Regions from separate parts of the Roseibium sp. AWQ4_290 genome, predicted to be linked through region 3. Evidence: riboswitches for the same ligand, from Rfam matches in the RefSeq annotation. Region 3 holds a riboswitch; each other region holds the start of a gene.
What was found. Region 3 has a riboswitch for cobalamin ahead of ACXAH0_RS23335 (DUF4198 domain-containing protein). Riboswitches for the same ligand answer to the same signal wherever they lie in the genome.

Region 1 (7,796 bases), on a different contig from region 3:
CTTGAGGCGGGCCGCCTTCAGACGGTTCTGTCCGGCTGGACGGGCCAGGTGCGCACCGCCTATCTGGTTTGGCCCACAGGACGCCTCTTAAGCGCCCGGGCCAGAGCCCTGTGCGGCTATATCGAAGAGTTCATGGCAGTCCGGCCCGTGCTTCAGGGCCGCTTGCCGGGAGAGGGGACGCCTCAGGCGGAATAGGGATTGCACCGGATGAAGCGTGGCACGTCGATATAGCTTCGCATGGCCGACAGCCAGGCGAGACAGGTCTCCTGGGACTTGAAGCAGCCGGCCTGAGAGACCTGATATCTGTTGCCGAAATCATTGACGACACCCGAGGCAATTCCTTTCCAGCCTGCGCCGGAAAAGCTGCGGCAATCATATTGGGTGCCCTGTGTATAAGGCAGGTTCTGCCGCGTCTTGCTGAAGGTGGGGGCGAACAGCAGATCCGACGGGCTCTGGAATTGCGGCTGGCAGGCCGTGAGGGCAAAGGCTGCACCGGCGACGCAGGCGCAGCGGGCAAACCTGGCGGGCCCGAAGGCTGCCAGGATCTTTTGCCGGAAAGGAAGACGCATCAAGGGCTCCAGAAAATGGCTTTGTCTTGAGTGTCTTGCCTCAAGAGCGGTTCTCCATGGTCTCCACTTGACCCGAAGAGAGGGGCAAAATCAAGACATGCTCCGGCCCCATCTGATCCGTCTCAGTTCACGGTGATCCAGCGCAGCATCAGGAAGTTGTCAGCCCGTTGGGTCAGATCAATTGTGGCCTTTGAGCCCCAAAGCAGCGGCTGGATATGGAGCGGTACATAGGCCACGTCTTCCTGTAGAAGTGCGGCGGCTTCATCCAAAAGCGCCTGACGTTTGCCGGGATCGATTTCAGTCTGGATGGCGGGTAGAAGTTCGTCGATCCGTGGATTGGAATAGCCTCCGAAATTCCAGCTGCCCAGCTTCTTTTCCTCATTTTGGGTGGCTGCCAGAAAGCGCAAGGGATGTTCGGCATCAAATGTGCCCGGCGACCAGCCCAGCAGGTACATGTCGAAATTTCCGGCACGCAGATCCGGCCAGTAAGTGCGCACCGGCATGGCATTCAGATCCGCTCGCAGGCCGACCTGGGCCAGCATCGCGGCAATCGCCTTGCACAGGGCTTCGTCATTGATGTAGCGGTCATTGGTGCATTTGAGACCGAAGGAAAACCCGTCCGGATATCCGGCCTCTGCCAACAGCGCCTGCGCAATTTCCGGGTCATAGGGGGGACGGCCGGAGGCGGCGGTGCTATAGCCTTTCATCTGCGGGCTCACAAGCTGGGAGACGGTCTGGGCCATGCCGCGCATGATCTTGTCAACCAGGGCATCCGCATAGACCGCCCGTTGAACCGCCCGGCGCACGCGCACATCCTGAAAGGGGTTCTTGTCCGCCAGGTCCTTTGAAGAGGTCAGGGTTTCATGGTGATGGGCAAAGCCGAGCATGATTACCCGTGCCTCAATGCCCCGATGCAGGGTGAGACCGTCCTGGTTTTCGATTCGGGCGACATCCTGCACCGGCACCGGATTTATCAGGTCGACCTGGCCGCTCAGTAGACCGGAGACCGCAGTCGCCGGGTTGGCAATCGGCAGGAAGGTGGCCTTGGTCAGATTGTGCTCTGCCATGTCCCACCAGTTTTCAAACGGCTCCAGAACGGTGGTCACTCCCGGTTCCCTTGTGGTGAGCCGGAAGGGGCCGGTGCCGTTTGTGTGCAGTGTTGCGTGAGTCTCCAACTCCTTGGCCGGACGCACGGCGCCATTCGCCACGGCCCAGTCCTTGTCCAGGATCAGAAAATTGGCAATGGAATCGGGAAAGAGCGGCGCGGGCGCATGTGTCAGGAAATCGATTGTATGGGGCCCCACAATCCGGACCTCCCGGACCGGTGCGAACCAGGAACGGGTGTCGGCCTCCTTGGACGCTGCCCGCTCATAGGAGAACAGCACATCGTCTGCCGCAAACGCCGCGCCGTTATGGAAGGTGACCCCCTTGCGCAGGTGAAAGCGCCAGCCATCCTGGCCAAGCGGTTCCCAGCTTTCCGCCAGAGAGCCCTCAATCTGCATATCCCGGTCGCGGCGAACGAGGCCTTCATAGATATTGTTGAGGAAACCCAGAACGGGGGCAGAGTTGACCGCGTGGGGATCCATGGTTTGGGGATCGGTGGGGGAGGACCAGCGTAGTTCTGCGGCCTGCGCGCACATGCCGGCGGAGAGGAGCGTGGCCGAGACAATCCAACCCGACAGCCAGCAAGACTTGCAAAGACCTGATCTGATCATGATGCACCCCAATGCCCTGGGGACCGCCGCGTTTGAAAGGCCGTTTCCAGTCGCGCTCAAACATCAAAGCTTTCAGTGCAAAGGTCGCACGTTCCCTTCAAATTACGCTGGGGGTCCCGATAAAAAAATACCTTGGGATGAAGGGTAAGGGATCTACACGCAAAAGAAAGACCGGGTCTAACAGAAGGCCCGGTATTCTTGTCAAATATGCGTGATAGTCTGATGGGCGAAACGGTTTGCCTGCGGCGAGGGAAGGGCTCAGGCCTGTCCCGCCACCATCAGGGCAAAGGCCTGGTTGAGGGCGACCTCCTTCAGCCGGTCGAACCGGCCGGAGGCACCACCATGGCCTGCTTCCATATTGGTCTTCAGCATCAGAAGATTGGCGTCTGTCTTGGTGGCCCGCAAACGGGCGACCCATTTGGCCGGTTCCCAGTAGGTCACGCGCGGGTCGGTGAGCCCGGCAATGGCCAGGATCGCCGGATAGGCCTTGGCCTCCACATTGTCGTAAGGCGAATAGGAGGCGATATAGGCATAGGCCTCCTTGTCCGTGATCGGATTGCCCCATTCGGGCCATTCCGGCGGGGTCAGCGGCAGAGTGTCGTCCAGCATGGTGGCCAGAACATCGACAAAGGGCACTTCGGCAATCAGGCCGCCGAATTTCTCCGGGGCCATATTGGCGATGGCGCCCATCAGCATGCCGCCGGCCGATCCGCCCTGGGCGATGATGCGCTGATGGGTGGTAAAGTTCCCGGCGACCAGATGGTCAGCCGCTGCGATGAAGTCGGTGAAGGTGTTCTTCTTGTTCTCGCGCCGCCCGCCCTTGTACCAGCGGAAGCCCTTGTCCTTGCCACCCCGGATATGGGCAATGGCGTAGACAAACCCCCGGTCCACGAGCGACAGGCAATTTGTGTTGAAGCTGGCTGGAATGGTGATGCCGTAAGAGCCATAGCCGTAGAGCAGCAGCGGTGCGGAGCCATCCAGCGGTGTGTCCTTGTGGTAGAGGATCGAGACCGGCACGGTCTCCCCATCGGCGGCCGGGGCCATCAGCCGCCGCGTCACATAGTCGGCGGCGATGTGGCCGGACGGGATCTCCTGTTCCTTGCGCAGCACCCGGTCACGGGTTTCAACATCATAATCGAAGGTCTGCGACGGGGTCGTCATTGAGGAATAGGTGAATCGGATCGAGGTCGTGTCGTATTCGTAGCTGCCGCCAAAGCCAAGCGAATAGGCTTCCTCGTCAAATTCGACGGAATGTTCCAGGCCATCGGCCAGGCGGTGGATGACGATGCGCGGCAGGCCGTCTTCGCGCTCCAGCCGTGCCATGAAGGTCTTGAAGACACAATGGGCGAGGATCAGGCAGCCAGGTTTGTGTGCGACATAGTCTTTCCAGAACTCCCGGCTCGGGGTCGCCTTTGGCGCGGTAACGATCTTGAAATCTTCTGCGCTGCCCAGATTGGTGAGGATATAGAGCGTGTCACCGTGGTCATCGACCGAATATTCCACGCCCGTGTCGCGCGGCGCAATCAGCTGGGGCGGGGTTTCGGGCAGATGGGCCGGGATCATCCAGACTTCGGAGGTTTCGTGGTCATGGATATCGATCAGGATCGTTTCGCCGGACTGGGTCTTGCCGACCCCCATGAAGAAGCCGGCATCCTTTTCCTCGTGAACCAGAACATCTTCGGCCGGATCGGTGCCGATCTTGTGGCGGAAGAGCTTTGAGGGCCGGTGATTGCTGTCGAGGCGGACATAGAACACGAATTTGCTGTCGGCGGAAAAGACGCCGCCGCCGCCCGTGTCTTCAATGCTGTAGTCCAGATCCTTGCCGGTGGCGGTGTCGCGCAGCTGCAGGGAATAATATTCCGAGCCCTTGTCGTCATAGGCCCATGCCAGCAGGGTGTGGTCCGGCGACTGGCTGGCCCCGCCAATGCGGAAATAGGCCTTGCCGTCCGCTTCCTTGTCGCCATGCAGCAGGATCGTTTCCTCGCCGCCCTCCCGCCGGGTGCGGAAGAAGATCGGCTGCTGGCCGCCGGTCTCATACTTCATGCCATAGGCATAAGGTCCGTCCGGGGCGGGCACGGAGCTGTCATCTTCCTTGATGCGGCCACGCATCTCTGCAAAGAGCGTCTCCTGAAGCGCGCTGGTGGTGGCCATGGCTTCCTCCTGGTAGGCGTTTTCAGCCTCCAGATAGGCCCGGATGTCAGCGTCCAGCACGGCCGGGTCACGCATGACCTCTTGCCAATTGTCCGCCCGCAGCCAACCAAAGTCGTCCTGCCGGGAAATGCCGTGGGTTTCAAGGGTGACGGGGCGCGCTTCGGCGCGGGGAGGCAAAGTGCTTTTGGTCATGGCCAAGCAGGTAGGATTTTTGAGCGGTCATGGCAAGATGGGATTTCCTGCCGGCCAGAGACAGGAAGGCCCTATTTGTAGACGATCCGGTTGCGCACCTTGTCCAGGTTCAGCTTGTCCAGAGCCGGGCTGCCCGCCTTGATATAGAGTGTTGCTTCGCTGGCGTGCACTTCACTGACCGGCAAACTACCCGGCGGCACCTTTTCAAGAAGAATTTTTGCGGCCATTCGCGCCGCAGCTTCTCCCCGTTCCCGGTATTCCGTCCCGAAGGCCAGCATGATCCCTTCTGTCACATAGGCGGTTGAGGAGCCGATACTGACCAGATCAGGCGGGACGAGCTCTGCGATCGCTTCGGCATGTGCAGCAAAAGATGAAGAGGCTGTCACATAAAGGGCGCCGACGGATCGGAGCTGCGGTTTCAGGGCCGCGATCTGCAGGTCCTTCTCATCTGCATCGGGCGAAAACCGCAGGCGCACCGCCTTGATGCCAAGCGCTTCGGCGGCTTGGGTCAGCCGGTCCGTTTCGGCAATCGCATTGGGTTCGCGGGGATCGAACAGGATGGCAAGGGACGAAAAACTGTAGATCTTGCGCAGCAAATCCAGATTGGTGTCCGGGGACAGAGACATCTTCACACCGGTCAGTCCGGCTGGAGGCTGGTCCAGGGAGAGCACCAGTCCTGCGCCAACCGGATCAGCCACAATATTGAAGACATGAGGCACGCCGCCTGCACCGAAATTTTGAACGGTCAGGCTTGCGGTTGTCCCGAATGTGTAGATCAGGTCCTTTGATTTCAGATGGTCCAGATTGTCGCGCAGAAACCGGGCCAGCTCATCCTCACTTCTGCGGGCATCGAAATATTCAAAGTCAGCGTCAACCCCCAAGGTTTCAAGCTTGCGGACAAAGCCGTCCTCCGCCTCAGTGGTGCCGCGCCAGGTGATGATCAGGATGGACTTTGCATCCGCCCATACCGGAGCGGCGCTGAAAGCGGAGATCAGAAGAAATGCTATTGTCAGCCGTAGAAACACAATACTATCTCTCGGTTGTGAATCTTGTTTCTGCTTATTTTTCGATAAATACTGTAAGGTTAATGATATTGTTTTGATTGATATTATCAACCGGCATTCAAAAATTCTTTGGATGTATAAATTTTTGATTGGAATCTTAGGGTTGCTTTTGTTTTAAGTGTATTATTTCGAGTTACAACCTTTTGTGTTAACTATTGACAGGCGCTTCGGAATTCGACACACACAAAGGGATGGTTCTCGTATCCGGAGACGGATCGGGATTAAAAGGGAACACGGTGCGGCGTAGCCAACAGGCACCAAGTCCGTGACTGCCCCCGCAACTGTGAGCGGAGAGCAAACCTGACAACACCACTGGGGATGCCCGGGAAGGTTCAGGTGCGCAGCGACCCGCAAGTCAGGAGACCTGCCATATCACCCATAACTTCAACCCGGACGGGGTGTTCCGGAGGAGCGGATGACATGGCATCACATATGATCCCGGCCTGGCCGGACATTCGGTTCTTGAAAGCCCCGTTTGGTCGCGGAGGGCGATATGAGCCGGAGACGTTTCCAAACCTGTGACCCCTGCGGAGATCCGCCTGGGCTGGTCTGTGCCTCGAGCAGCCGCACCGGGCGGGCCACCTGTGCGAACGGACAGGAAAAGCTGCTTGCGCCGTCTGAGGATCGTAATGTAATAACATTACAAATTTCATCTCGGCTTGACCTGCCCGCATGCGTCCGTGTGCCGGCACACAAGCTGTTAGCGCAGAGCAGGGGCACATGAAGCAGGGGCAGCCGGGCCTCCGGATCACGCAAGGCCTTCCGGAACAATCGGGAGGGCCGGATGGCCGCCCCGGGCCGGAGCTGATCACGCAGCTTCTGCACGCATTGCCGATTGGGCAGACCGGAGAGGCTGCGTCTGGAAAAATTCCGGAGTTTGATCTGTCCGGCCTGGCCTTTATGGCGGGCTGCGACCGGCCCGGCAAGGTTGCCTTCAGCGTCAGGGACAAAGCAGCCTGTTTTTTCGGGGACATCGATCCGCAGCCGGATATCGGGGATCTTGTTGCCTTTGCTAACCAGTACCGGGAGCCGTTGGATGGCTGGTTCAATTCCGGCACGCGGCCGGGCAAGCCGCGCGGCGCTGGCAGGCAGTTTCTGTGTTTTGCCTGTGAATCTGCCCGAAACGGCGGAGCTGCCATGGGGGGCCAGCTATGACGGGCGCGTCGCTTTCCGTGAAAGAAGCCAGCTGGGCCACCGGGCAGGGCACGACCATTCTTAGATCGGTCAGTTTCGATCTGGCGCCGGGGCAGGTGCTTGGAATTGCCGGGGCCAATGGGGCTGGCAAGTCGACCTTGCTGCGGCTGTTATATCGGTTTCACAGGCCGAGCTCCGGCATGATCCTGCTCGATGGGGCTGATCTGTGGAAACTGTCTGCCCGGCAGACTGCGCGCAAAGTGGCTGCTGTTCTTCAGGAGCAGCCGACTGATTTTGCCTTGAGCGTCCGCGAAATCGTTTCGCTCGGCCGCAGGCCCCATGGCAGCGGCTTTGCCGCTGCCGGAAAACGGGACCGGGAGATCACTGGGGCGTCTCTAGAACGCATGGGGCTTTCGCCTCTTGCCTCCAGATCTTTCGGGACCTTGTCCGGGGGGGAGCGCCAGCGGGTGATGGTGGCAAGGGCCTTGGCCCAGGAGCCGCAGCTGCTTGTACTGGATGAGCCGACAAACCATCTCGACATCCGCCATCAGCTAGAGATCGTTGCCCTGATCGGCAGTCTCAACATCACCATTGTCACAAGCCTGCATGATCTGAATCTTGCCGGGCGGGTCTGCGACCGGGTTCTGTTATTGCACAAGGGCAGTGCTGTTGCCTTTGGTCTGCCCGAACAAGTGCTGACCCCGACCCATATCGAACAAGCCTATTGCGTTCAGGCGCAGCGCCAGAAGCTGGTGCCGGGCAATGAGCCGCATCTGACTTTTCACCTTTGAAACTCTGGAGTTCTTCATGAAACGACTGGCCCTGTGTCTTGCCGCCTCGCTGTTTTCCGCCCAGGCATTTGCCGAAACCACTGTCCGCAGCTGCGACCGGGATGTGACGTTTGACCATCCACCGAAGGCGGCGGTCTCCCATGATGTCAATCTGACTGAAATGATGCTGGTTTTGGGCCT
Region 2 (7,796 bases), on a different contig from region 3:
GAAAAGCTCCACCGGGCATGGCTCGCCACTGGCACCTCTGGTTCATGGCGGACCGGGCCGCGCCGGGGGCGGCGAGGAAATGGGCGGCATGCGCGGGGTCAAACATTTCATGCAGCGCACCGCCCTTCAGGGCACGCCGGAGCTTTTGTCTGCGGTCACCGGCCAATGGATGGAAGGGGCGTCTGCCCAAAGCGGGGGGCATCCGTTCCGCAAGTCCCTGGCCGGATTGGCAATCGGGGATCAGATCGTGACAGAGGCGCGCGAGGTGTGTCAGGAGGATGTGGAGCATTTCGCGGAGTTTACCGGCGACACGTTCTACGCTCATATGGACAGCGATGCGGCCAGGGCCAATCCGTTTTTTGATGAAAGGGTCGCCCATGGCTACCTGATCGCGTCTTTTGCTGCCGGTCTTTTTGTCGATCCGGCACCGGGGCCGGTTCTGGCCAATTACGGCGTCGATAATTTGCGCTTCCTGACCCCGGTCTATTTTGGCGACAGCCTCAAAGTGCGTCTGACCTGCAAGGAGATCAACCCGCGCGCAACCGCCGATTATGGCGAAGTGCGCTGGGACTGTCAGGTCACCAAGCAGACCGGTGAGATTGCCGCGCAATATGATGTTCTGACCCTGGTAGCAAAGGACTGGGCGGCGCCAAAGGACAGCACCTGATGCCAACCTCACCATCCAATAGGGTCTTATTTATTGAGGCTTGTGTGAGGCGCGGGGGGATAAGGCGCAGTCCCCCTGTCTCCTGCCCTTCTTGAGAAGGGCGCAACTGCCGGAAATGCGCGGCAACTTGGTAAAATCATCAATTTAAGCTATTATAGGGCCGGTTTGATGAAGATGCTGGCCGCAGACGTTTTTTTGGCAAGCAGGCATCCCCCGGGCTTGAAGATGGGGCCGGCAGGAAATTGACAACGGACCAGAGCGCGCCGCGTTCTTGGGGAAACAAACCGGTTTGTCATGTGTGTTGAGTTTTTTGTTTTCAGGCGGCCAAAGGCAATCCGATGAGTTTCGGCTTGTGGCCAACGACGCGGTAGCGGCTTTTTTGGAGCCTTTTTCACGCGCTCCGGTGTGCAATTGGACAAGTGGGCAGTCGGCTGGCCGGTCTTTTGCCAGCCGGGACGTTGGGCGCAGGCCGTGTGTCATTGAAACTGCGGTCTGCTGTGATCGACTGAACCGAAGGATTTCAGATATGCAGACGCGTTTTAATCCTGCGACACACGGGTTTCATTTCAGCAACAAGGACATTCGCTGGAGCTATTTTGGTGCCAGCGGGCGGCAATTATGCGGCGGTATGTCCTTTGCAGCGCTTGATTTTTACTATTCCAACACCCCGATACCCAGCGATACGACACCGCCCGCCGAGCACTCGACCTTGCATGGATATATCAACCGCCGGCAGTTTGATGCCCACGGATTTGCCTTTCCCTATTTTACCGGCTCCGCCGCGGATACGAGACCGCAGCAACGGTACGAGGACAGCAAGAGGCAACAGTTCAGGTTGTTGAAACCTTACCTGGACCGGGAACAGCCCTATCCCATTCTGCTGGACGGGGGCGGGACGCCCTCCCGCAGCCACTGGGTGGTTGCCATCGGCTATGATCTTGTCAACGGAAGCCGGGACAGTGTCGCGCGGCTCCATGTCTATGACAACAATCAGCCAGATACAGTTCGCCAGCTGACGCCCATGGACAGCGTCCATCGCTGGCAGCTGCTTGGCGGATCGCAATATGATGCCTTCGTAGCAGGCACATGCTACCGGCTGGTCCGTCCGACGGCGGAGGAAATGGCACGGCCTGCACATGCAGGCCAGGCGCTGCGTGGCACCAGCCCTGGCGGGCACGGCATTGGGCCGTTGTGATTTGAACGTGGCGCAAGTGTCGGCTGCGAACAGGCAATGCGGGCCCGCCCGGCCGAGGTGGCCCAGTGTCAGGTCCTCCAGTGTCAGCTGGTCCGGTGCAGGGGGCGGGTGAAACCAAAAAGGCTGCAGCCTCATGACTGTAGCCTCTTTGTGTCTGTTGCGTTGAAATCTGTGATTTCAGGCTGCGAACGGCCAAGCCCTTGAGGAGCGGCTGGCTTTAAAAATCCCAGTCTTCGTCTTCGGTCGCCACCGCCTTGCCGATGACATAGGACGAGCCGGACCCGGAGAAGAAGTCGTGGTTTTCGTCCGCATTCGGGGAAAGCGAGGCCATGATGGCCGGATTGACCTGGCAGACACTGTCCGGAAAGAGCGGCTCATAGCCCAGATTCATCAGCGCCTTGTTGGCGTTGTAATGGAGGAAGTGTTTTACATCCTCGGTCAGGCTCACCCCGTCATAGAGGCTTTCGGTGTATTTCGACTCGATCTCGTAAAGGTCGAGCAGAAGCGAGAAGGCAAAGTCCTTGATCTCCTGCCGCTCCGCGTCCCCGGTCTTTTCCAGCATGCGCTGGAACTTGTAGCCGATGTAATAGCCGTGAACGGCTTCATCGCGGATGATCAGGCGGATCAGATCGGCCGTGTTGGTCAGCTTGGCCCGGCTGGACCAGTGCATGGGCAGATAGAAGCCGGAATAGAACAGGAAACTTTCCAGAAAGACGCTGGCGATCTTCTTTTTGAACGGCGAAGACGCAGCGTCATATTCCTGGAGGATCAGTTTGGACTTGGCCTGAAGGAATTCGTTTTCCTCCGACCAGCGGAAAGCCTCATCCACATCCGCCGTCCGGCAGAGGGTGGAAAAGACAGAGGAATAGCTGCGCGCATGGACCGCTTCCATGAAGGCAATATTTGTCAGCACCGCTTCTTCATGGGGCGTGAGCGCATCGGCCATCAGGGTGGGCGCCCCGACCGTGTTCTGGATCGTGTCGAGCAGGGTCAGGCCGGTGAACACGCGGATGGTGAGCTGCTGCTCGTCCTCGTGCAGCGTTGCCCAGCTCTGAATGTCGTTGGACAGGGGCACTTTTTCCGGCAGCCAGAAATTGACCGTGAGCCGGTTCCAGATTTCCAGGTCCTTGTCGTCTTCCAGCCGGTTCCAGTTGACGGCCCGGGGCACGGGCCGGGCCAGATTGGGAAGGGGTGTGTGCAGGGTCATTTGGGCTCTCCTAAAGCGAGCAGGACACGCAGCCCTGCACTTCGGTCCCTTCCAGGGCCATCTGGCGCAGGCGGATGTAGTAGATGGTCTTGATGCCCTTCTTCCAGGCATAGATCTGAGCCCGGTTGATATCGCGGGTGGTGGCGGTGTCGCGGAAGAAAAGGGTCAGGGACAGGCCCTGATCCACATGCTGGGTCGCCGCCGCATAGGTGTCGATGATCTTTTCCGGGCCGATCTCGTAGGCATCCTGATAGTAGTCGAGATTGTCATTGGTCATGAAGGGCGCGGGATAGTAGACCCGGCCGATCTTGCCTTCCTTGCGGATCTCGATTTTCGACACGATCGGATGGATCGACGAGGTCGCGTTGTTGATATAGCTGATCGACCCGGTGGGTGGAACGGCCTGAAGGTTGCGGTTGTAAAGGCCGTGGGTCATGACGGCTTCTTTCAGGGCGCGCCAGTCGTCCTGCGTCGGCAGGGTGATGTTGAAGGCCGCGAACAGCTCCTTGACCCGGTCCGTCTCCGGCACCCAGGCCGTGTCGATGTATTTGTCGAAGAAGGTGCCGTCCGCATAGCGGCTCTTTTCAAAACCCGTGAAGCTTGTGCCGCGCTCGCGTGCCAGCGCGTTCGAGGCGCGGATACAGTGATAGGCGACCGCGTAGAAATAGAAATTGGTGAAGTCGACCCCTTCTTCAGAGCCGTAGTGGATCTTTTCGCGGGCCAGAAAGCCGTGCAGGTTCATCTGGCCGAGGCCGATGGCGTGGCTTTCGTCATTGCCCCGGCGCACGGATGGCACACTGTCAATGGCGCTCATGACCGAGACGGCGGTCAGCGCGCGCACGGCCGTTTCCACGGTGGCGCCCAGATCGCCGCCATCCATCGCCTTGGCAATGTTCAGGGAGCCGAGATTGCAGGAGATATCCGTGCCCAGGTGGGAATAGCTGAGATCGTCCCGGAACTCGGACGCCTCGTTGACCTGCAGGATTTCCGAACACAGGTTCGACATGTTGATGCGCCCGTCCACCGGGTTGGCCCGGTTGGCGGTGTCCTCGAACAGGATATAGGGATAGCCGCTCTCAAACTGGATTTCCGCAATCGTCTGAAAGAAGCTGCGGGCGCGGATCTTGGTCTTGCGGATGCGCGGATCGTCCACCATCTCGCGGTATTTCTCGCTCACCGAAATCTGCGAGAACGGCATGCCATAGACCCGCTCCACATCGTGGGGCGAGAACAGGTACATGTCCTCGTCCTGCTTGGCGAGTTCGAAGGTGATGTCCGGGATCACGACCCCGAGGGAGAGGGTCTTGATGCGGATCTTCTCGTCCGCGTTTTCCCGCTTGGTGTCGAGAAAGCGCAGGATGTCCGGATGGTGGGCGTTCAGATAGACCGCCCCCGCGCCCTGGCGCGCGCCAAGCTGGTTGGCATAGGAAAAGCTGTCTTCCAGAAGCTTCATCACCGGAATGACGCCGGAGGACTGGTTTTCAATGCCTTTGATCGGGGCGCCGGCTTCGCGGATATTGGTCAGAAGCAGGGCGACCCCGCCGCCGCGCTTGGACAGCTGCAGCGCGGAATTGATGCCGCGGCCGATGGATTCCATGTTGTCTTCAAGGCGCAGCAGGAAGCAGGAGATGAGCTCGCCGCGCTGCTGCTTGCCCGCATTCAGGAAGGTCGGGGTCGCCGGCTGGAAGCGGCCGGACAGGATCTCGTCCATCAGCCGCATGGCCAGGTTTTCATCGCCGTCGGCCAGGGTCAGGGCCACCATCACCACCCGGTCCTCGAACCGCTCCAGGTAGCGCTTGCCGTCAAAGGTCTTCAGCGTGTAGCTGGTGTAATACTTGAAGGCGCCCAAAAAGGTTGGAAACCGGAATTTGCGGGCATAGGCCGCCTCGAACACGGACTTGACGAAGGCCGCGTCGTACCGGTCCAGAACTTCCTGCTCATAATAGCCTTCTCGTACCAGATAGCCGAGCTTTTCTTCCAGCGAATGGAAGAACACGGTGTTCTGGTTCACATGCTGCAGGAAATACTGCCGGGCCGCTTGCCGGTCCGCATCAAACTGGATCTGCCCGCCGCTGTCATAAAGGTTCAGCATGGCATTGAGGGCGTGGTAGTCAACGGCAGCAGCCTGCTGGGCAGGCCGGTCTAGGACATCTGTTGCCAAAATTTCGTCATCCCGTGGTCAACGCGGGCAAGGTCCGTGTCGGTTCCGGCCAGCTCGAAGCGGTAGAGCACCGGTACGCCGCATTTTTTCGACACGACTTGCCCTGCATAGGCGAAAAAAGACCCAAAGTTGCGATTGCCGGAAGCAATCACCCCCTTGAGGAGCGCGCGCGTGGGCGCATCATTCAGGAACCGGATCACCTGCTTTGGAACGGCCCCGCGTCCTTCCCCATCCGCATAAGTCGGAAGGACGAGGACGAAGGGCCCGGCGACGTCTGGAAGCGCTGCGGACGCATTGCGGGGAATGCGCAGGGCGGGCGCACCGAGCCGTTCGATAAAGCGGTGGGTGTTGCCGGAGGCGCTTGAGAAATAGACAAGCGTTCCCATTGGATCAAAGCCGCCGGAGGTTTAGCTGAGCGCTGCAATCTTGTCCGGGCGGAACCCGGCCCAGTGGTCGCCCATGGCTTCAACAACCGGCACCTGCTGATAACCGAGGGACTGAACGTGCTCGAACGCTTCGCTGTCTTCGCTCAGGTCGATAATGGTGTAGTCGACGCCCTTTTTGTCGAGCGCACGGTAGGTGGCGTTGCATTGCACACAGGACGGCTTGCTGTAAACGGTGATGGTCATTGTTTCTTGCACCCCGAGTCGGTCTTTTCATGGGAACGGCAGCGCGCAAGAAGGGCCTGTGCCGAGGCACATGGTCATCCCGCCCCGCGGACCCGCCGTCCGTTAGCGTTTTTACATTCAAGGCAGGTCTCCTGGCTCACAGGTCAATGCCGGTTTGATCCGCCTTCCCGGAGATCTCCAGTGGCGTCTGGATCCCAGCTTCCTGTTCACAGTTGCGGGGGCAGCACCGGGTTTGCATCTGCCTGCGCACCGGTTTCCCTCTTAGCCGGCAATGCAAAAGAATCGCCGGGCCCTGAACACTAAATACAGTAGGTAAGTGAGTTCTGGTGTCAATCTGTAGGTGGTTCGGGATTTTGCTCAAATCAGAGGCAGAATGGACCGGGACGCTGTTTTGGGCCGGATCAGCAGCGGAAACCGGAGGACGGACCCCGTTGCAAAACCGGTGGACAATTGTTGGTGCTGCTGTGACTGATGGTCAGTCGTTGGGGCGTCTGCCGGATACGGGGCCGGGACCGTCAAGATGTTGTGCCAGAGAGCCTCTGGGCAATTTGCACCGCAATCTGGCTTCACAGAAGGGAGGGCGTCCATGATCAGTCCTCCATGTCTGCGAAGATCGCGTCCTGGTGAACCAGGTCGCCCAAAAGGCTGTGGGTCAAGGCGAGGGAAAACAGGAAACGGCCGCCGCCAAGGTCCCGGTGGGTGATGGCAAGCGCGCCCGGGCTCAGCCAGGCGGGCAGCCGCAGCCGCACGGTTCCAGCTTGCAGGAAATAGTGGTCGCTCGTGAAGACCAAGGCGTTGGGGCGGGCGCTGACGCGCAAGGCCATGCCGATGCCGCAGCCGATATATTCTTCCAGGCCGGTTGGACCGGCGAAGCGCTTGGAGCTGTGAATGACCTGCGGAAACCCGCGCGCCCGGCCATATTGGCGCAGCCAGAACTGGCCGTCTCCGGCACAGTCCTCCGTGACGGAGACGACGGCGGGCTGGTTAAGGCAGCTCAGGTCATGGGGCAGCGGGGCGCCCACCAGCCGTGCCAGCTGGGAGAGGCAGGCTCCGGCCCGGCTCCTGCGCATGGCAACCACCTGGCCCTGATAGACTGTGCTGGCCCCGCCGCGCAGCCGTTTGCCAAAGCGGCGGCGGATGGCGGGGGACAGGCTGGCCCAGGCAGTTTCGCCCAGCAATTTGCGAAAGCGCAGATCGGCCTGCTGTCCGGTCCCGCCAGGAGGCGGGCGCCGGGGGGCGCAAAGACGGGCTGCGGGTGGTGGAGGGCTCGTTGGGATCTGCATGATACACCCTTTCCTGTTAGGTTTGTTGTTTCTGTATAAAGAGAAATTAATAGACAAAAATTTTTCGACTTGTCCTCAGCCAGTTCTGGTTCTGGTTCTGGTTCTGGCGACAGGTTCAGGACTTGGCCTTGTTTCCCGGAGGGCCTTTGGCCCGAAGGGCTGGCGCCATGAGGACCCGGAGAGCGACGGGGACAGGGGAACTGGCATCTGCTGGCTCCTGTCTCTTATCCGGCCTTGCGGCCACTGATCTTCGCTAGGGACAGGACCTTGGTGCCCAGTTTCATGAGGGCGGCGAGGTTTGATTTCGGCACGCCCAGCATCTGCGCCGACCAGCTGTCAGCCGTTGCCAGAAACTCTTGCATCGCCTGTATACGCCCCAGAACTTCCGGATTCAGGCCGGGCTCGGTCCTGGCCTGGCTGGCGCACATGTCGATGGCCCGGATCGCCGGATCGATCTCCCGTTCCTTGCGGCCTCTGGCAATCAGCAGGGCCATTTCCCAGACATCGGTTTCGGCAACAAAATGCTCGCGCCGGTCACCTGCGACCGGAACCCTCTTGATCAGCCGCCAGCCGGCGAGCTCCTTCAACGAGTTGGAGACATTCGAGCGTGCAATGCCCAACTCCTCGGAAATCTGTTCCGCATTCAGCGGATCG
Region 3 (7,796 bases):
TTTCCCTGTGCCCGGAGAGATCAAACTCTCTTCTGTCCACCTTGCCCCAGTCCCCTGCCGTTACCGGATCACGCATCCTGCTAAGACAACGCCTTCGGTCAGAGCCATCTTTCAGAAATATTTGATAGCGTTAAGAAAACATTAGCAATAATGCGGAGAGGTGCGCAACCAGATTTTTGCGATTTTCAGTTGAAATTTTGTCGCAGCGCCTTCGGTCCCATCGGCAAGTCATTCACGCTCGTGCGCGCGGTTCGCGGGCAAACGCCTGCAAGCTGTGAGGCGCTTTCCGGCGTGTGCCCGCTGTCCATCAAACGGACGAGCCGCACTCGACCAAGAGGCGTCAATCGGGCATTCTGGTAAATGTTCATTCGGCTGCTCCGGGAAGGCGTGAAGTGTGGGAACTCCAGTCTCCTCGTAAAGCCCCGAAGGGACAACCTGTTGAAAGCTCACACCTAGAACCTCGGGCGACAATGGCTTGGAGTGGGCTTGACCTGTTTCAAATGCGTGACGGTTCTTGCCCGCTTTTTGCCCCACACCGGGAAGACCGGCATTTCCAAGTTCGTGCCGATTTGCTAGCGTTTGGAATGTTCCTTGTCCCAACGCGCTTAACGACTTCTGCCAGATCCTGCTGTGTCCACGCGGTCTGGCTCAGCTTTGCGGTTGTCCTGCTGTCTGTTTCCCTGGCAAAAGCGGAGCAAGCGCTCGTGCTAACGATGGCAGACAATGCGGCCCCGGCGGAACAGGCTGCCAAGTTCGTTCTCTCCGCCTATGACATTTTGGAGATCCCGGTCAAGATTGTCCGCGCACCGCACTCACGAACCTTGCTGATGGCGTCCAGTGGACGGGCCGACGGTGAAATTGCGACCAGTGCTGCGGTGGAAGACAAATTTCCAACCCTTATGCGCGTCAATGTCCCGCTTGTTGCCATCCCCGTCATGGTCTTTGTATGTGAGGACGTGGGGGAGGATGCGCTCTTCCGGGCCGCCTTGCCGTCCAAGCGCGTCGGCCGCCTGTCCGGGGCCGTGGTTCTTGAGACCCTGACACAAGACTATGAAAACGTCTGGACCGGCGAGACCTTCGATGAACTGTTCGACATGCTGAAGGCCGGGCGTCTTGATGCGGTTCTCGGCCCCAAAGCCGTCCTGAAGAAATATCGGACGAAACATGACCTGGACTGCATTCGGCACCTGCAAACCCCGGTCAAAACCGTGCATCTCTATCATTATCTGCACGAAAAGAACGCAGCCCTTGTTCCCCTGATTACCGAAGCGCTCAAGCAGGTCACACATATGAGCCCTCTGGGCAACTGAAGCACCCGGGCGAACCGGGCATCAAGCGGTCCGTTCGGACGCGGATTTCACAGTCTTCTCCGGTCTTTGACGAAGCTACCTGGCAGAAACAGACCTGACGGGGTTTGTTTTAAGGCTTTGCCACCAGCACACCATCTTCCAAGGCCAACGTGCGGGTGCCAAGACGGTCCCGGAAGGTCGCGTCGTGGGAGACGATGATCATGGCCTGCGGCAGGCCCGACAGAATTTCGATCAAACGGGCTTCATTTTTCCCGTCCAGGGCATTGGTCGGCTCGTCCAGCAGCAAAATATCCGGGGACATGGCCAGTACCGTCGCCAGACTGACAAGCCGTTTTTCGCCGCCCGACAGCTTGTAGGTTATGCGCTCTTTTAGCGGGCAAAGATCCAGCTCGGCCAAAACACGGTCAACGATGTCCGCCGCCTCTGCCCGGCTCTTGCCCAGATTGAGCGGACCAAAGGCAATGTCTTCGGCAACGGTCGGGCAAAACAGCTGATCGTCCGGATCCTGAAACACAAACCCGGCCCTGCGCCGGACAGCCTGAAAATCCGATTCAGTGGCACACTGCCTCCCGAAGGCGCGGATAGTGCCTGCCTCAGGCACCAACAGTCCGACAATCAGGCGCAGCAGTGTGCTTTTGCCAGCCCCATTGTGGCCGCTGATCACCAGCCGTTCCCCTTCTGACAGGCACAGGGACGCGCCTTTGAGAACAGGTGTATGGCCGGGATAGCCAAACCGGAGGCCAGTCAATTCAAGCAGCGGCGCCAATCGTTCCCTCCAAGCCCAAGAGACAGAGCGCCAGCAGGACTGCGCCCCCAGCGAACACGCCGTCCCGGCCGGTGAACCGCATCGTGTCGAGCAACGGGAGCCCTCCGGTAAATCCCCGGCACTTCATGGCTGCAAGAATGCGTTCGGACCGGTCAACTGAGCGCACCAGCATCATGCCCACCAGATAGCCAACAGATCTATAGGTGTGCAGCGAGTTTTGCAGTCGAAAGCAGCGCACCTTCATCGCCCCGCGCAAGCGCAGGTATTCCTGATGCAGCACGTCGATATAGCGCACGGTGAACATCAGGAGATGGACCAGTGTCTGTGGCATTTTCAGGCGGTTCAGGGCATGACCAAGGGTCACCGGTTCAAGCGTTCCCACAAGCACCATCAGCATGAGAATGACGGCATTTGCCTTCAGGGCAATCTCCGCCGCCCGGGCAAGCCCTTCTAGGGAAAAGCCGAATCCGAACACAGTGAAAAGCGGTGAGCCTGGAACCGTGAAAGGCAACAGCACCAGCATGAAGACAACAAAACCGTCCATCGCCGCCATTCGCCGCAAGGTTGCCTTGACCGGAATACGGGCCACCAGCAGACCTGCAATGGCAACAGCTAACCCGAGGGGCAGCACGGCGAGGCTCTTGAGGCTGACCATCAGAACCGCAAAGGCGGCAGCCGCCAGAATGCGGGTGCGCGGGTCCAGCCCGTCCAGACCCGTTTTGACCTGGACTTGACCGGAGCGGACGAGACCCGGCGCCCCGGTGGAAACGAGGTGCCCCATGCCTAGGCCTGCCCCTCCGCCTGAGCCAGCTTGCGCCGTGCGGCAAGGTAGAAAAAGAGGCCGAACAGCCCGGCAATGTAGCCGATCCCGCCCAGAATGGTCTGGAAGTCGTTCTTTTCCTTGTAGGCGGCAATCTCCCGCCTCAAAGGTGTCACCTCCTTGTGGATCATCTGCCGTAACTGCTCCCGGTTTTCTTCAAGTGCTGCAAGGGAGGCTTGGCCTGCCTGTTCCTCAACCGTCTGTGCGGTTTGCCGCAGGGCTGCCGGGCGTGTTTTCTGTGGCCCTGTCCCCGTTTCACCCCCACCAGTATTTGCCGTCTGACCGATCTCCGGAAGGTCTTCCAGCTCCATACGCACTTGGGCGATGTGACCGGCCCCGAGATTGGCCTTGAAGACATGGACAACCCGCTTGCTGGGCGTGAAGGTGAAAAAGCCATCGCTGTCAGTGATCGCCTCGCCCAGTTTGGCGCCATCTTCGTCAAAGACTTCAACCAGGGCACCTGTGGCCATGTCGCCGTTGGAAAACCCGATTTCCCCCTCAATCACGTCCCCGTTTGCAAAAACCGAGGCAATCACCTTGTGGGCCTGAGCCGGGAGCAGGCCCATGCCGGCAAACAAGAGGCCTGACAGCAAAAAGATGGCAGCGCGTCTCATGGGGTCCTCCTGATGGGCGAGTGAAGAGCGGAAAACAGATCCGGTTTGACCCTGCGCGCCAGATAGACGGCAAAGCCGGTCAAAAGTCCCTCGACGGCCACCACCGGAAGATGGGCGAAAAACACCAGTTTGGCGGCCGGAACGAATTCCTCTCCGCTCAAGGCCAAGGCTGCGCCAACCAGAAACGTCGTCAGAACAATGGCAAGCGCCCCGCCCGCCCCTCCCCAAAGAGCGGCCACCAAAGGCGACCCTCTGGCCGCTCCCCGGCCACACAGATAGTAGACCGCAACAGCAGGCAGCGCGATGTTCAACGTGTTGACCCCGAGCACGGTGAGCCCGCCAAAGCCGAAAAAGGCAGCTTGCAGCAAGAGGCCGACAAACAAGGCGGGAAAAGCGGCCCAGCCGAGAACAAGCCCGGCCAGACCATTCAAGATGAGGTGGACACTGGAGGGACCGACCGGCACATGGATGAGAGAGGCGACGAAAAACATCGCACTCAGCACCCCTGCCGCCGGGATCTTCTCCATGGGCAGGGCGCGCAGGCCAAGGGCTATGCCCCCGGCCGCAAGCCCTGCACCGCCCAGAACAACCGGCATCGACAAGGCGCCATCAACAATATGCATTGGTCTCCCTCCGCTATGTCCAGGAGTTTTAGAAGCTATCGCGTTCATCGGGATTCAATTCGTGTTGTCTTTTGTGTCGAAATCTCTGATTTCAGGCTGCGAAAGGCAAATCCGATGAAACGCGCTTTGCTCTAGTCGACGTCGTAGGCGCGGATCCAGATCACCGCATCCTGGCTGAGTTCCTTGCCTTCATGCTCCTTTGCAGGACCGGAGCCCAGAGCTGCAAATCCCCAGAACCCGGCCTTCGGGATGCCGAAAGTGAAATAGCCGTTGTCATCGGAGATTGCGACGATGCCCCCGCCCGGCAGGGGAGACGCAGTTGGTGCGGTGGGGGTGTTGGCATCCATGTCCGGCTCTGCGGCCATATACTCAATCTCGATCTCCGCTCCGGCCACAGGCTTGCCCTCTGACAGGACCCGGCCGGAGAAGGTGGAACCGGCCACAATGTTGGTCGGCCGGTTCAGCGGCAGGATTTCTGTCGCAAGCCCTTGCGGCTCCATCCAGTCCGTCGGGATCTCGTTCCTGGTCACGTAGGATTTCGTGATCTGCTGGATATAGATGTCTTCACTTTCTTCATAGTACGGTGCAGGTTCCACGACGAGCACATAGTCCCCGCTGCGTTTAACCGGAAGCGTGACGTCAAAGGCTGCGGCCTCATTTTCCGACCCGGAAAAGGTGATCGGCTTCAGGCTGTCCTTCAGGTCGATCTTCTGGCCGCGATGCACGGCATAAACCTCAAGGGGCTCGGCCATATCCATGACATGGCCGTTTTCGAACGGATGCCAAAACAGGAGTTTCACCGGGACATCCCCGGCTTTGTCCAGATTGACCTCAGGCGTATACGCCAGCTGAAAATGGGCCTGGGCAGCAAAAGGGGTCAGCAATGTGGCCGCGCAAAGCGCACCAAGGCCAAGCTTGCGAAGTGTCATATGACGTCTCTCTCAATGGGCCACCGGGACGGATTGCCCGGTCTGGTCGACTGAAAGGACGGTCGGGGAAAGAAGCGGAAAGCGGATGGAGGGTGTCCCGCCGCTTGGCCGCGTGACGCTCACCCCGGCGTCCGGTTGCGGTGTCAGGTCCGGCTGGCCGGCCATGACAATCAGCGGCAGGTCTCCTGGCTTGCGGGTCAAGGCATCCACCGGCCTTCCCGGCGCGCGCTTGCGCCAGTGGCTTTGTCGGTTTCAGCTCACCGCCTACAGTTGCGGGGGCAGCCACGGCTTTAGTCCCTGATGGGTACGCTTCACCGTGTTCCCTTTTAATCCCGGTGCCAGGATCTGGCGCCGGAAACCGTTGACCTGGCATTTTTGGCCCTGATCCAGCAGCCTTGTCAATCGTCTTTCTGCAAGAGACTTTTGGCATGCGCCTCGCTGGGCAAGGCCAAAAAATAAGTGGCGGAGCCAGGCTCCGCCACTGAACAAGATTAAAAAAAAGTCCTGGATCAAAGGTTTGGCGCGTCCTGCCTGTTCTGGGCATTCAGCAAAAAGGTCTGGTGCGGTGTCCCGCTAAAAAACTGTTTCCCGCTCCTGTGGAGCGTGCCGCGAACCTTGAGCTGTCGTCACATTTGCCCGGGTCAAGAAAAGTTCTGATGTCAGGCCGCGGCGGGCAAATCTGTCCTAAGCGCTATTTTCACTAAACGATGGGGTAGCCGTCAATGACGTTACGGTAAAATCCGGCAATGTCTTTTGACGCCTCAAGGTCCGGATGAAATTCGTCTGTCCAGCGTCCGCGCACAACATTGCGGATGTCGACCAGCGTCACATTCGGATAGAGCGCATCAATCTCCTGAAGCATGGTGTAAAACCGGTCGACCAAAAGGTGCAGGATACCGGAGATCAACTTCTTGTCCGCCTCGATCCTGAAATTGCGCTTCACAAAAGGCCGTCCGAACCAGGGGCCATCGCTATGGGCCACCGGGTAGTCATAGCCATGGACGAGGATTTGTGTCCGCGGCGCTTTTTTCAAAACATAGCCGGCAAGCTCGTGATAGCCCTGTCTGACCTTCTCCAGCACTGCGTCAAGCCGGTCCAGATTGAGGAAATCCTCCGCTCGATCCGATCCGAGCGCCGCGCTGCGGTCTTTCAGCAGGCGGGTGAGCGCCGAGCCACCCAGAAGCTCATTGGCCCCGCCGGAAAAGACAAAATAGTCATAAACGCCTGTATCTACATGAATGCGGAACGGTTTTTTCGCAATCACTTCGTCAAAAGACTGCTCGGGCCAGGCGGTGCTGGCGGTGTGGTAGTAATTTTCAAGAATATCGAAAAAGGTTCTATTGTAGCCCAGGTAGCGGGAGACCTCGATCACCACATTGATCCAGGCATCGCCCCCGGCGCAGACCCGCAGCGGAGACCGGCGGATGCGGACTGGGGCGCTGTCTTCCCCCTTGCCCGATGCGGACCACTCGATGGCGACCTGTTCCTGGGTCAAAGGCACCCGGTTGTCGTCCAGAATATGATAGGTGAGACACCGGTTGGGGTCTTTCTCATAGCGCGTGTTGTTCAGAACCGTCGCTTCCAGAATATCAACGTACATGACAACCTCCACTGCCCTTGCCGACCGCTGCCTCTGTGCTGACGTGACCTGAGGAAGCCGGTGCCTTTGACAGGCGTCGAGCCTGCCCAAGGATGGTCGATGGGGCCGGCTTCCTCACTTCGGGCCCCTCAGGGCCCGGATATGTCACATCCAAGCCGGGGGAAGACGCATCACCTCCCTCCCCCTTGGGCGTCCGCCGGTTCTGAAACCGCGCTGCAGATGCCCGCGCTTTTTCCAGCTGATCAATGTTCTTTGGCTCAAACGGACCCGTTTGAACCGCCATTGACCCAGGAAGACCCGGAACACGACCTGAAATTGTAGTTCGCCCTGTTCCGAAGATGAAACCCAAACCGCGTCTGGCTTCCCTTCCGTTAAGAGTAGTATTTACAATATCCGCTGCTGTGATGCGCGTGAGTAAAGCGTGAAAAGTCCGTCTCACAAAACGAAAGGCCCGGTCAAAACCGGGCCTTTCAGAGTTTTTTCATATCTCCTCGTTCAAAGAACAAGAAATTTTCCAAGCCGGGCAGAGTCTTCCACACTTTGAGATTGGAGTTCTGTGCTCTCGATAATGGAGAGATAGTTGTCAGCCTCCGCCTGCCGCACCTGTTCATCGGTGCATCTTGCGAAGGCTTCGGACAGTCTTCGGGCCACCAGGGGCGCGGCCACGCTGGTTCCCTGGACCAGGGCATAGGACCCGCTGCGTGTACCCGCCGCCAGAATGCCGGGCACCACATGGGACCGGTCCGACGGCGCCGTACAATCGACCTGGCCGACCAGATCCCCTGCCCCGGGTTTGCCGGCGGAGCTGTATCCGGACGGCACCGGCTGGGGCCTGCTCCAATCGGTGCCCGCAGCCGGACGGCAGCCGGAGACAATCAGAGAGGAGGAGGCAGCTGCCACACCGTTCATCGAGCCAAAACGCTTGACATAGCTGCATGGCACATCCCCGTCAGCTTGACCACCTGTGTCATCCACGACCCTGTAGTTGTCATCTTTCAGGTAACTCTGCCGGTTGCCCTTTCGAAACGCTTCCAGATCAACATCCCTTTGCACCCACACATAGAGCGGACCATGAAGTTCTGGAGCGTCCTGAGACCGGCTGAGAGTAACTTTCCACTCCCCCGCTGGCCCCGC
Region 4 (7,796 bases), on a different contig from region 3:
CGCTGATGGTGGTCAGTGCCGCTTCGTGGTCCTCTTCCACCGCATAATAGGCGACAAAGCCGGGCAGCGCTTTCAGTTTCGGCACAAAATCGATCTTCACATCGCGCACGAACCCTGCAAGATCCGGCACATTCTTGTAACGCCTGACACTGACATACATGAGGATCTCCTCAGCGTTTTTCGTAATGGAAAAAGCCCCGTCCGGTCTTGCGGCCGAGATAGCCCGCATCCACCATCTGTTTCAAAAGCGGGCTCGGGCGGTATTTCGGATCGTCAAACCCGTCATAAAGAGTTTCCATGATGTCGAGAACCACGTCGAGGCCGATCAGATCGCCAAGGGACAGCGGACCCATGGGATGGTTGGCGCCAAGCGTCATCATGCCGTCCACATCTTCCGGTGACGCCAGGCCTTCGTAGACGCAGTTGATGCCCTCGTTGATCATGGGAACCAGCACCCGGTTGACCACAAAACCATAGCTGTCCTTGGACACCCGGGGCGCCTTGCCGATGGTCTTGGTGAGAGCGGTGATCCGTTCACAGGTCTCGTCGCTGGTCTGAAGGGCGCGGATGATCTCCACCAGCTTCATCACCGGAACCGGGTTGAAGAAATGCATGCCGATGACCCGTTCGGGATGTTTGGAGGCCGCCGCGAGCCGGGTCAGGGAGATGGAGGAGGTGTTGGAGGCAATGATCGTCTCCGGCCCGCAAATTTCGTCGAGCTGGGAAATTACCTTGGATTTGATGCCGATATTCTCCACAATTGCCTCGACCACCAGCTGACAGCTCGAAAGGGCAGTCACATCAGTCGTTGTGGTCACGCGTGCCAGAGAGTTTGCGGCCTCGTCCGCCGAGATTTTCTCTTTCGCCTGCAGCCGGGACAGGCTGTGGCCGATGGTGCCCTTGCCGTGCTCCAGCGACGCCTCGGAAATATCCTGCATGATCACTTGGAGCCCGGCCATCGCAAAGGTCTGCGCAATGCCATTGCCCATCGTTCCAGCGCCAATCACGCCAACTTTCTGAATGTCCATGTGTCACCATTGCCGGTTCGGGAAAGGAGGAAGGCCGGAGGGAAGGGCTCAGATGATACCTCCCGCCTGATGGCGCCTTCATGACACCCAAACACTGGCCGCGCAATTGCTTGGGGCGGGATGCCTGAAAATAAATCGGCGTCAGGCCGTAAGGGCAGGGCACATGTGTGGCGCCGTCATCGGCGTAGCACATAAGGTTCGCGCCGGGCCGGCCGCAGCCCCGTTCAGGATGACTGAATTTTTAAGAGAGACAAAAGTGGTGATGGCTCCCCAGGCCGGACTCGAACCAGCGACCCAGCGATTAACAGTCGCTTGCTCTACCAACTGAGCTACTGGGGATCACCACGCTCGGGGCCGCTGCGTCGCTGCCCCGTCGATGGAGATGCGTATAACAAAGGCATGATCCGTTTGCCAAGCCCTCGATCGCGTTTTTTTCATCCCGCTGTCATTTTTTTATCCAGCATGTGGAAAACCGTAAGGATTCCAGAAAGGTAGAAAGGGACGGTCCTGGTGAAAACCCGGGCGGATTTAGCCTCAAGACCGGCTGGAGCTGCTCCCCTTGCGCGGAGCCCCGGCCAGGCGATGCGGGAGCCATAGCTCAATTGGGCAAGGGGCGCTGCCTGGTTATCTGCTTGTCACATACCGGGAATGCAGGTACGAAAGGTTGAAACGGTTCCGGATCGGGCTTGCTGATCCGGATGAAACGGGAATCCGGTGCATCGCCTCTGGCGCCATTCCGGAGCTGCCCCCGCAACTGTAAACGGTGAACGAGCGCACAAGAACCACTGGCCGGAGAGGGCCGGGAAGGGGTGCGGGAGGCCAGACACCGTGAGCCAGGAGACCGGCCGTTGATCCAGCAACCCAGAACGCTGTCGGGTGGACGGCCGGGAGACAGATGTGAGTGCAGCTTCCGGACCAAGGTCCACGCTTGTTTTTGGCGGTGCCCGCTCCGGGAAAAGCCGCTTTGCCGAACAGCTTGCGGTCACCTCCGGCCTTGAAAAAATCTATGTGGCCACCGGCGCGGCCTTTGATGCCGAAATGGCGGACCGTATTGCAGCACACCGGCAACAGCGCGGCGCAGGCTGGCACACGATTGAAGAACAGACCGATCTCAAACGGGTGCTTGAAGACATCTGCCGGCCGGACCGGGTGGTTCTGGTCGATTGTCTGACCCTCTGGCTCTCCAACCTGATCTTTGCGGACAAGGATGCCGCTGCCGAGACGGACGCGCTGTGCAGGACGGTTGAGGGACTGCCGGGCCCGGTGGTCTTTGTTTCCAATGAAGTCGGCCAGGGCATCGTGCCGGACAATCAACTGTCCAGAGCGTTCCGGGATGCGCAAGGACGGCTCAATCAGGACATGGCCAGGGTCTGTGCCCAGGTCGTTCTGGTGGCGGCCGGACTGCCCCTTTTGCTGAAACCCGCCAACCAACCGGACATTACCCTATGACACAGAGCAATATGACACAGACCCTTCAAACACCGGGGCAGAAGATCCCGGCGACAATTGTGACGGGCTTTCTGGGGGCGGGCAAAACCACCTTGATCCGCAATCTCCTGCAAAATGCCAACGGCAAGAAAATCGCGCTGATTGTCAATGAGTTCGGGGATATGGGCTTTGACGGGTCGCTTGTGAATGGCTGCGCTGATCCGGACTGCGCGGCGGAAGAGGTGGTCGAGCTGACCAATGGTTGCATTTGCTGCACGGTGGCCGATGACTTCCTGCCGACCATGGAAATGCTGCTCGGCCGGGATACTCCGCCGGAGCATATTGTCATTGAAACGTCCGGGCTGGCGCTGCCGCAGCCGCTTGTGCGCGCCTTTTCCTGGCCAAGTGTCAAAACAAGAGTGACGGTCGACGGCGTCGTGACCGTGCTGGACGCTGCTGCGCTGGCCGAGGGCCGGATTGCGCTGGATGAAGCCGCGCTTGAGGCGCAGCGCGCGGCGGATGAGGCGCTGGACCATGACAGCCCGGTGGAAGAACTGTTTCACGACCAGCTGCGCTGCGCCGATCTGGTGGTTCTGAACAAGGCGGATCTGGTTGCGGACGCGGCGCTGAAAGCGGTTGAAAGCCGGATTGGGGCAGATATCCGCCCGGCGGTTCAGGTGATTGCCTCGGAAAAGGGCACCTTGCCGATCGAGGTCCTGCTCGGGCGTCAGTCCGCTGCCGAAGACGATATGGCCGCCCGCCATGAGCATCACCATCATCACCATGACGATGCGCCGTCCCATGGCGGGGATGATCATCACCATGATCACCAACATGACCATCACCACCATGATGATTTTGAAAGCCATGTGTTCGACTGCCCGGAATTTGACAGTCTCGCCTCTCTTGAAGCCAGGGTGCTGGAGGCCATGGCCTTGAAAGGTGTCTTAAGGATCAAGGGTGCGGTCCGGATCCATGGCAAGGCAACGCCCGCTATGGTGCAGGCGGTGGGCCCCCGGGTGGAGACCTGGTTTGCAGCGGGGGCGGAAAGCGCAGGCCGTCTGGTGGTCATCGGCCTGAAAGGCTTTGACCTTGACGCCGTGCGCGGCCTTTTGGGCCGCGTCCGCGAAGCCGCTTGAGCGGCGCTCTTAAAAGCCTTGCCACATGGCCCCGTTTTGGGGCGCTCTGCTTGAAGCGGGCGCCCCGGTTGACCCTGAAGAAAGCTCCACCCGCCCATGCATATTCTTGCCAGCCAGACACGCCGGATCGATGACGGCGGCGATGCTGTCGATCTGGGGCAGGCGCCGGCCGATATTCTGTTCCTGTCGGCTGCAGATACGGAACTTGGCGGCCTTGCCGCGGCCCATGCGGGACTTGGAAGAGACCGCGCCAGTTTGCGCCTGGCCAATCTGATGGCGTTGACCCACCCCTATTCGGCAGATCTTTATGCCGAACAGACGGTGCGCGGCTCCAAACTGGTGATTTTGAGGCTTCTGGGCGGCATTGAATACTGGCGCTACGGACTGGAACGGTTTGAGGAAGAAGCCCGGGCCGCCGCGCTGGATCTCATTGTCCTGCCGGGGGACGACAAGTGGGATGCGGATCTGGCGGCCCGCTCCACCCGGCCTGTGGAAGAGGTCCGCCGGATCTGGCGCTATTGTGTGGAAGGGGGCGCTGCCAACTACGCCAATGCGCTGGCCTATGCGGCCCACCTTATCGGGGCTGGGGAGGAGCCGCCCCAGCCTGTGCCGCTGCCCCGGGCCGGTCTTTATCTCAAAGGCCAGTCCGCGCCGGATCTGGCTGCTATCAAGGCGCTCTGGCGTGATCCGGGGCGCCCGGTGGCGGCCATCACCTTCTATCGGGCGCTGGTGCAAGGCGCGCAGACCGCGCCGGTTGATGCGCTTGTCACAGCGCTCGAGGCGGAAGGCCTCAATGTGTTGCCGGTTTTTGTCTCCAGCTTGAAGGATGCGGAAGCCGTTGCCGTGCTGGAGCACCTGTTTGATCAGGCCGCCCCCGATGTGGTGCTGAACGCGACCGCCTTTGCCGTTTCCAAGGCGGGCCTTGCCCACACGCCGACGCCGCTGGACCGGACCGGCAAGCCTGTGCTGCAGTTGGTGTTCTCCTCCTCATCAAAAGAGGGCTGGCAGGACAGCGATCAGGGCTTGTCGATCCGCGATCTTGCCATGCATGTGGTCCTGCCGGAGGTCGATGGCAGGCTTCTGACCCGCGCCGTCTCGTTCAAGGAAGAAGGCATCTTTGACCCCGAAACCCAGTCGGTCCCGGTCCGTTTCACGCCGGTGCCGGACAGGATACGGTTCGTGGCTGCGCTGGCCGCCAACTGGGCCCGTCTCGGCAAGACGCCTGCGGGCGCCAAAAAAACCGCTTTGATCCTGGCCAATTATCCGAACAGGGATGGACGGCTGGCCAACGGGGTGGGGCTGGATACGCCCGCCTCCTGCACAGGTCTTTTGAAGGCCATGAAGGCGGCAGGCTACGAGGTTGGAGACGCACCGGAAACAGCCACAGATCTGATGGCCGTGCTGACCTCCGGCGTGACCAATGCGCTTGATGGACGCTCTGACCGAAAGGCGCATGAGGCGTTGCCGCTGGCGGACTATCACCGGGCGTTCGCCAAACTGACCGATCCGGTCAGGTCCGCCGTTGTTGCGCGCTGGGGCGCGCCGGACGACGATCCTCATGTGGTGGAGGGCGCGTTCCGTCTGGCATTGCACCGGTTTGGCAACCAGATTGTCGGCATTCAGCCCGCACGGGGCTACAATATTGATCCGAAAGAGACCTATCACGATCCGGATCTGGTGCCACCGCACCACTATTTCGCATTTTACATCTGGCTGCGGGAGGTCTTTGGCGCCGATGCCGTGGTTCATCTTGGCAAACACGGCAATCTGGAATGGCTGCCCGGCAAGGCGCTGGCGTTGTCGGAAAACTGTTTTCCCGAAACCGTGCTGGGTCCGGTGCCGAATATCTATCCCTTTATCGTCAATGATCCGGGCGAGGGGGCACAGGCCAAGCGCAGGACCTCGGCCGTTATTGTCGACCATCTGACACCGCCCTTAACGCGGGCGGAAAGCTATGGGGTTGGAGAAGAGCTGGAAACCTTGCTGGATGAATATTACCTCGCCGCCGGGGTCGATCCGCGCCGCTTGAAGGCCCTGACACGGGACATTCTGGACGTGGCCACGCGCCACGGGCTCGACAAGGATATCGGTCTGGACGAGCACCAGGATCAGGAGACCCGCCTTGCCCGGCTCGATGCCCATTTATGCGATCTGAAAGAGCTGCAGATCCGGGATGGCCTGCATATTCTGGGAGAAAGCCCGGATGGGGAGCAGCTGACGGACCTGCTATGTGCTCTGGTCCGGGTGCCAAGAGGTGAAGCTGCGGATGAGGATAGCCTGCAAAGAGCCATCGTACACGATCTTCTGCTGGGCGATTTTGACCCGCTCGACTGTGACTTTTCTCAAACCTGGACAGGTAAAAAACCGAGTGGTCTTGCGGATCTTTCAGACGCGCCGTGGCGCTCTGCGGGGGATACGGTTGAGCGGATCGAGCTGCTGAGCCGCGATCTTGTCGCAGGCGATCAAAAGCCGCGCGAGGCCTGGGCGCGCACGAAAGCGGTTCTGGAGAGCATCGAGACCCGCCTGCGCCCGGCAGTTACGGGATCCGGGCAGGCGGAACGCGCTGCCGTTCTGACGGCTCTGGGGGGCGGGTTTGTCGCGCCGGGCCCCTCTGGCGCGCCCTCCCGGGGGCGGCCGGATGTTCTGCCAACGGGCAAGAATTTCTATTCGGTTGATGTGCGCGCCGTGCCAACTGAAACCGCCTGGCGCCTTGGCTGGCAATCGGCCGGGCTGGTCGCGGAACGGTATTTTCAAGAAGAAGGCGAATGGCCCAAATCGCTGGTGCTGACCTGCTGGGGCACAGCGAATATGCGCACGGGCGGCGATGACATTGCCCAGGCTTTGGCGTTGATCGGCGCCAGGCCCGTCTGGGAGAGGGGATCAGGCCGGGTGACCGGTTTTGAGCTTCTGAAACTGTCTGAGCTGGGGCGGCCCCGGATCGACGTGACCCTGAGAGTGTCCGGCTTTTTCCGCGACGCCTTTCCCCATCAGATGGATCTATTTGACAGCGCGGTGCGCGCTGTGGGCGCGCTTGAGGAACCAGAAGAGGCCAATCCTGTGGCCGCCCGCATGAACAACGAGGCGGGGCGGCTGCGGGCTGGTGGTCTCAGTGCTGAAGAGGCGGCTCACCGGGCCGGGTTCCGGGTGTTCGGCTCCAAGCCCGGTGCCTATGGCGCCGGGCTGCAGGCCCTGATTGACGAAGGGATCTGGGACGAGCGCGGCGACTTCGCCGATGCGTTCCTCAGCTGGGGCGGGTATGCCTATGGCGGCGGGACGGCGGGCCAGGGCGCGCGCGCTGAACTGGAAACCCGGCTCCGCTCCGTCGATGCGGTTCTGCACAACCAGGACAACCGCGAGCATGACCTTCTCGACAGTGATGACTATTACCAGTTCGAGGGAGGGCTTGCGGCAACGGTCGAACAGCTCAAAGGCTCGGCACCGAAGGTCTTTCACAATGACCATTCCCGGCCCGAGCGTCCGGTCGTCCGGTCCCTGTCGGAGGAAATCGGCCGGGTCGTGCGCGGCCGGGCGGCCAATCCGAAATGGATCGCAGGGGTCATGCGACATGGTTACAAGGGCGCGTTTGAAATGGTGGCAACGCTGGATTACCTGTTTGCTTTTGCAGCGACCACCCGGGCGGTGCAGAACCATCATTTCGATCAGCTCTTTGACGCTTATATCGCGGACAACACAGTCCGCCGGTTTCTGGAAGAGGCCAATCCGTCCGGTTATGGCGAGATGCTGGCGCGGTTTTTGGAAGCGCTTGAGCGAAGCCTCTGGACGCCAAGGCGCAATTCGACCCATTCTGTGCTGACTGATTTGAAATCCAGGCTGGAAGGACCTGCCACCCCGTGACTGCTGAAAGTGACAAGCCAGACCTTAGTGAAGAGGACCTCAACGCCCGCCATGCGGAAAAGATGCGCAAGAAAAAGGCCGCGCGCGACAAGATCATGGCGACCAAGACCATCGAAAAGGGGCTTTTGATCGTTCACACCGGCAAGGGCAAGGGCAAGTCGACCGCCGGTTTCGGCATGGTGTTCCGCTCCCTCGGCCATGGACACAAGGTCGGCGTGGTGCAGTTCGTCAAGGGCCGGATCGAAACCGGGGAGCGCATGGCGCTGGACCGGTTTTCCGACCTCGTGACCATCAAGCGCATGGGCGAGGGCTTTACCTGGGAAACCCAGGACCGGCAGCGGGACAT

Region 1: it holds a riboswitch for cobalamin, as region 3 does, so the genes downstream of both, ACXAH0_RS09140 (DUF1636 family protein) here and ACXAH0_RS23335 (DUF4198 domain-containing protein) in region 3, are expected to answer to the same signal.
Region 2: it holds a riboswitch for cobalamin, as region 3 does, so the genes downstream of both, nrdH (glutaredoxin-like protein NrdH) here and ACXAH0_RS23335 (DUF4198 domain-containing protein) in region 3, are expected to answer to the same signal.
Region 4: it holds a riboswitch for cobalamin, as region 3 does, so the genes downstream of both, cobU (bifunctional adenosylcobinamide kinase/adenosylcobinamide-phosphate guanylyltransferase) here and ACXAH0_RS23335 (DUF4198 domain-containing protein) in region 3, are expected to answer to the same signal.

The regions. Positions count from the first base shown of each region.
Region 1 is NZ_JBSWYG010000007.1:135,916-143,711, forward strand. It holds gene ACXAH0_RS09115 (LysR family transcriptional regulator) at 1-195, shown strand, start outside; gene ACXAH0_RS09120 (hypothetical protein) at 183-569, opposite strand; gene ACXAH0_RS09125 (ABC transporter substrate-binding protein) at 692-2,284, opposite strand; gene ACXAH0_RS09130 (S9 family peptidase) at 2,543-4,627, opposite strand; gene ACXAH0_RS09135 (ABC transporter substrate binding protein) at 4,699-5,652, opposite strand; cobalamin riboswitch at 5,867-6,077, shown strand; gene ACXAH0_RS09140 (DUF1636 family protein) at 6,412-6,846, shown strand; gene ACXAH0_RS09145 (ABC transporter ATP-binding protein) at 6,843-7,616, shown strand; gene ACXAH0_RS09150 (ABC transporter substrate-binding protein) at 7,633-7,796, shown strand, end outside.
Region 2 is NZ_JBSWYG010000016.1:80,656-88,451, forward strand. It holds gene paaZ (phenylacetic acid degradation bifunctional protein PaaZ) at 1-667, shown strand, start outside; gene ACXAH0_RS16840 (hypothetical protein) at 1,194-1,862, shown strand; gene nrdF (class 1b ribonucleoside-diphosphate reductase subunit beta) at 2,080-3,069, opposite strand; gene nrdE (class 1b ribonucleoside-diphosphate reductase subunit alpha) at 3,080-5,230, opposite strand; gene nrdI (class Ib ribonucleoside-diphosphate reductase assembly flavoprotein NrdI) at 5,212-5,616, opposite strand; gene nrdH (glutaredoxin-like protein NrdH) at 5,638-5,859, opposite strand; cobalamin riboswitch at 5,964-6,169, opposite strand; gene ACXAH0_RS16865 (DUF4166 domain-containing protein) at 6,450-7,142, opposite strand; gene ACXAH0_RS16870 (GbsR/MarR family transcriptional regulator) at 7,367-7,796, opposite strand, start outside.
Region 3 is NZ_JBSWYG010000030.1:41,112-48,907, reverse strand. It holds gene ACXAH0_RS23370 (hypothetical protein) at 1-76, opposite strand, end outside; partial or broken gene ACXAH0_RS23365 (leucine zipper domain-containing protein) at 243-368, opposite strand; gene ACXAH0_RS23360 (substrate-binding periplasmic protein) at 705-1,310, shown strand; gene ACXAH0_RS23355 (energy-coupling factor ABC transporter ATP-binding protein) at 1,420-2,076, opposite strand; gene cbiQ (cobalt ECF transporter T component CbiQ) at 2,060-2,857, opposite strand; gene ACXAH0_RS23345 (cobalt ABC transporter permease) at 2,860-3,510, opposite strand; gene cbiM (cobalt transporter CbiM) at 3,507-4,133, opposite strand; gene ACXAH0_RS23335 (DUF4198 domain-containing protein) at 4,265-5,062, opposite strand; gene ACXAH0_RS23330 (hypothetical protein) at 5,075-5,263, opposite strand; cobalamin riboswitch at 5,221-5,440, opposite strand; gene ACXAH0_RS23325 (hypothetical protein) at 5,763-6,662, opposite strand; gene ACXAH0_RS23320 (S8/S53 family peptidase) at 7,158-7,796, opposite strand, start outside.
Region 4 is NZ_JBSWYG010000008.1:203,025-210,820, forward strand. It holds gene ACXAH0_RS10420 (hypothetical protein) at 1-160, opposite strand, end outside; gene ACXAH0_RS10425 (3-hydroxybutyryl-CoA dehydrogenase) at 171-1,028, opposite strand; tRNA gene ACXAH0_RS10430 (tRNA-Asn) at 1,292-1,367, opposite strand; cobalamin riboswitch at 1,682-1,892, shown strand; gene cobU (bifunctional adenosylcobinamide kinase/adenosylcobinamide-phosphate guanylyltransferase) at 1,926-2,477, shown strand; gene cobW (cobalamin biosynthesis protein CobW) at 2,474-3,595, shown strand; gene cobN (cobaltochelatase subunit CobN) at 3,692-7,450, shown strand; gene cobO (cob(I)yrinic acid a,c-diamide adenosyltransferase) at 7,447-7,796, shown strand, end outside.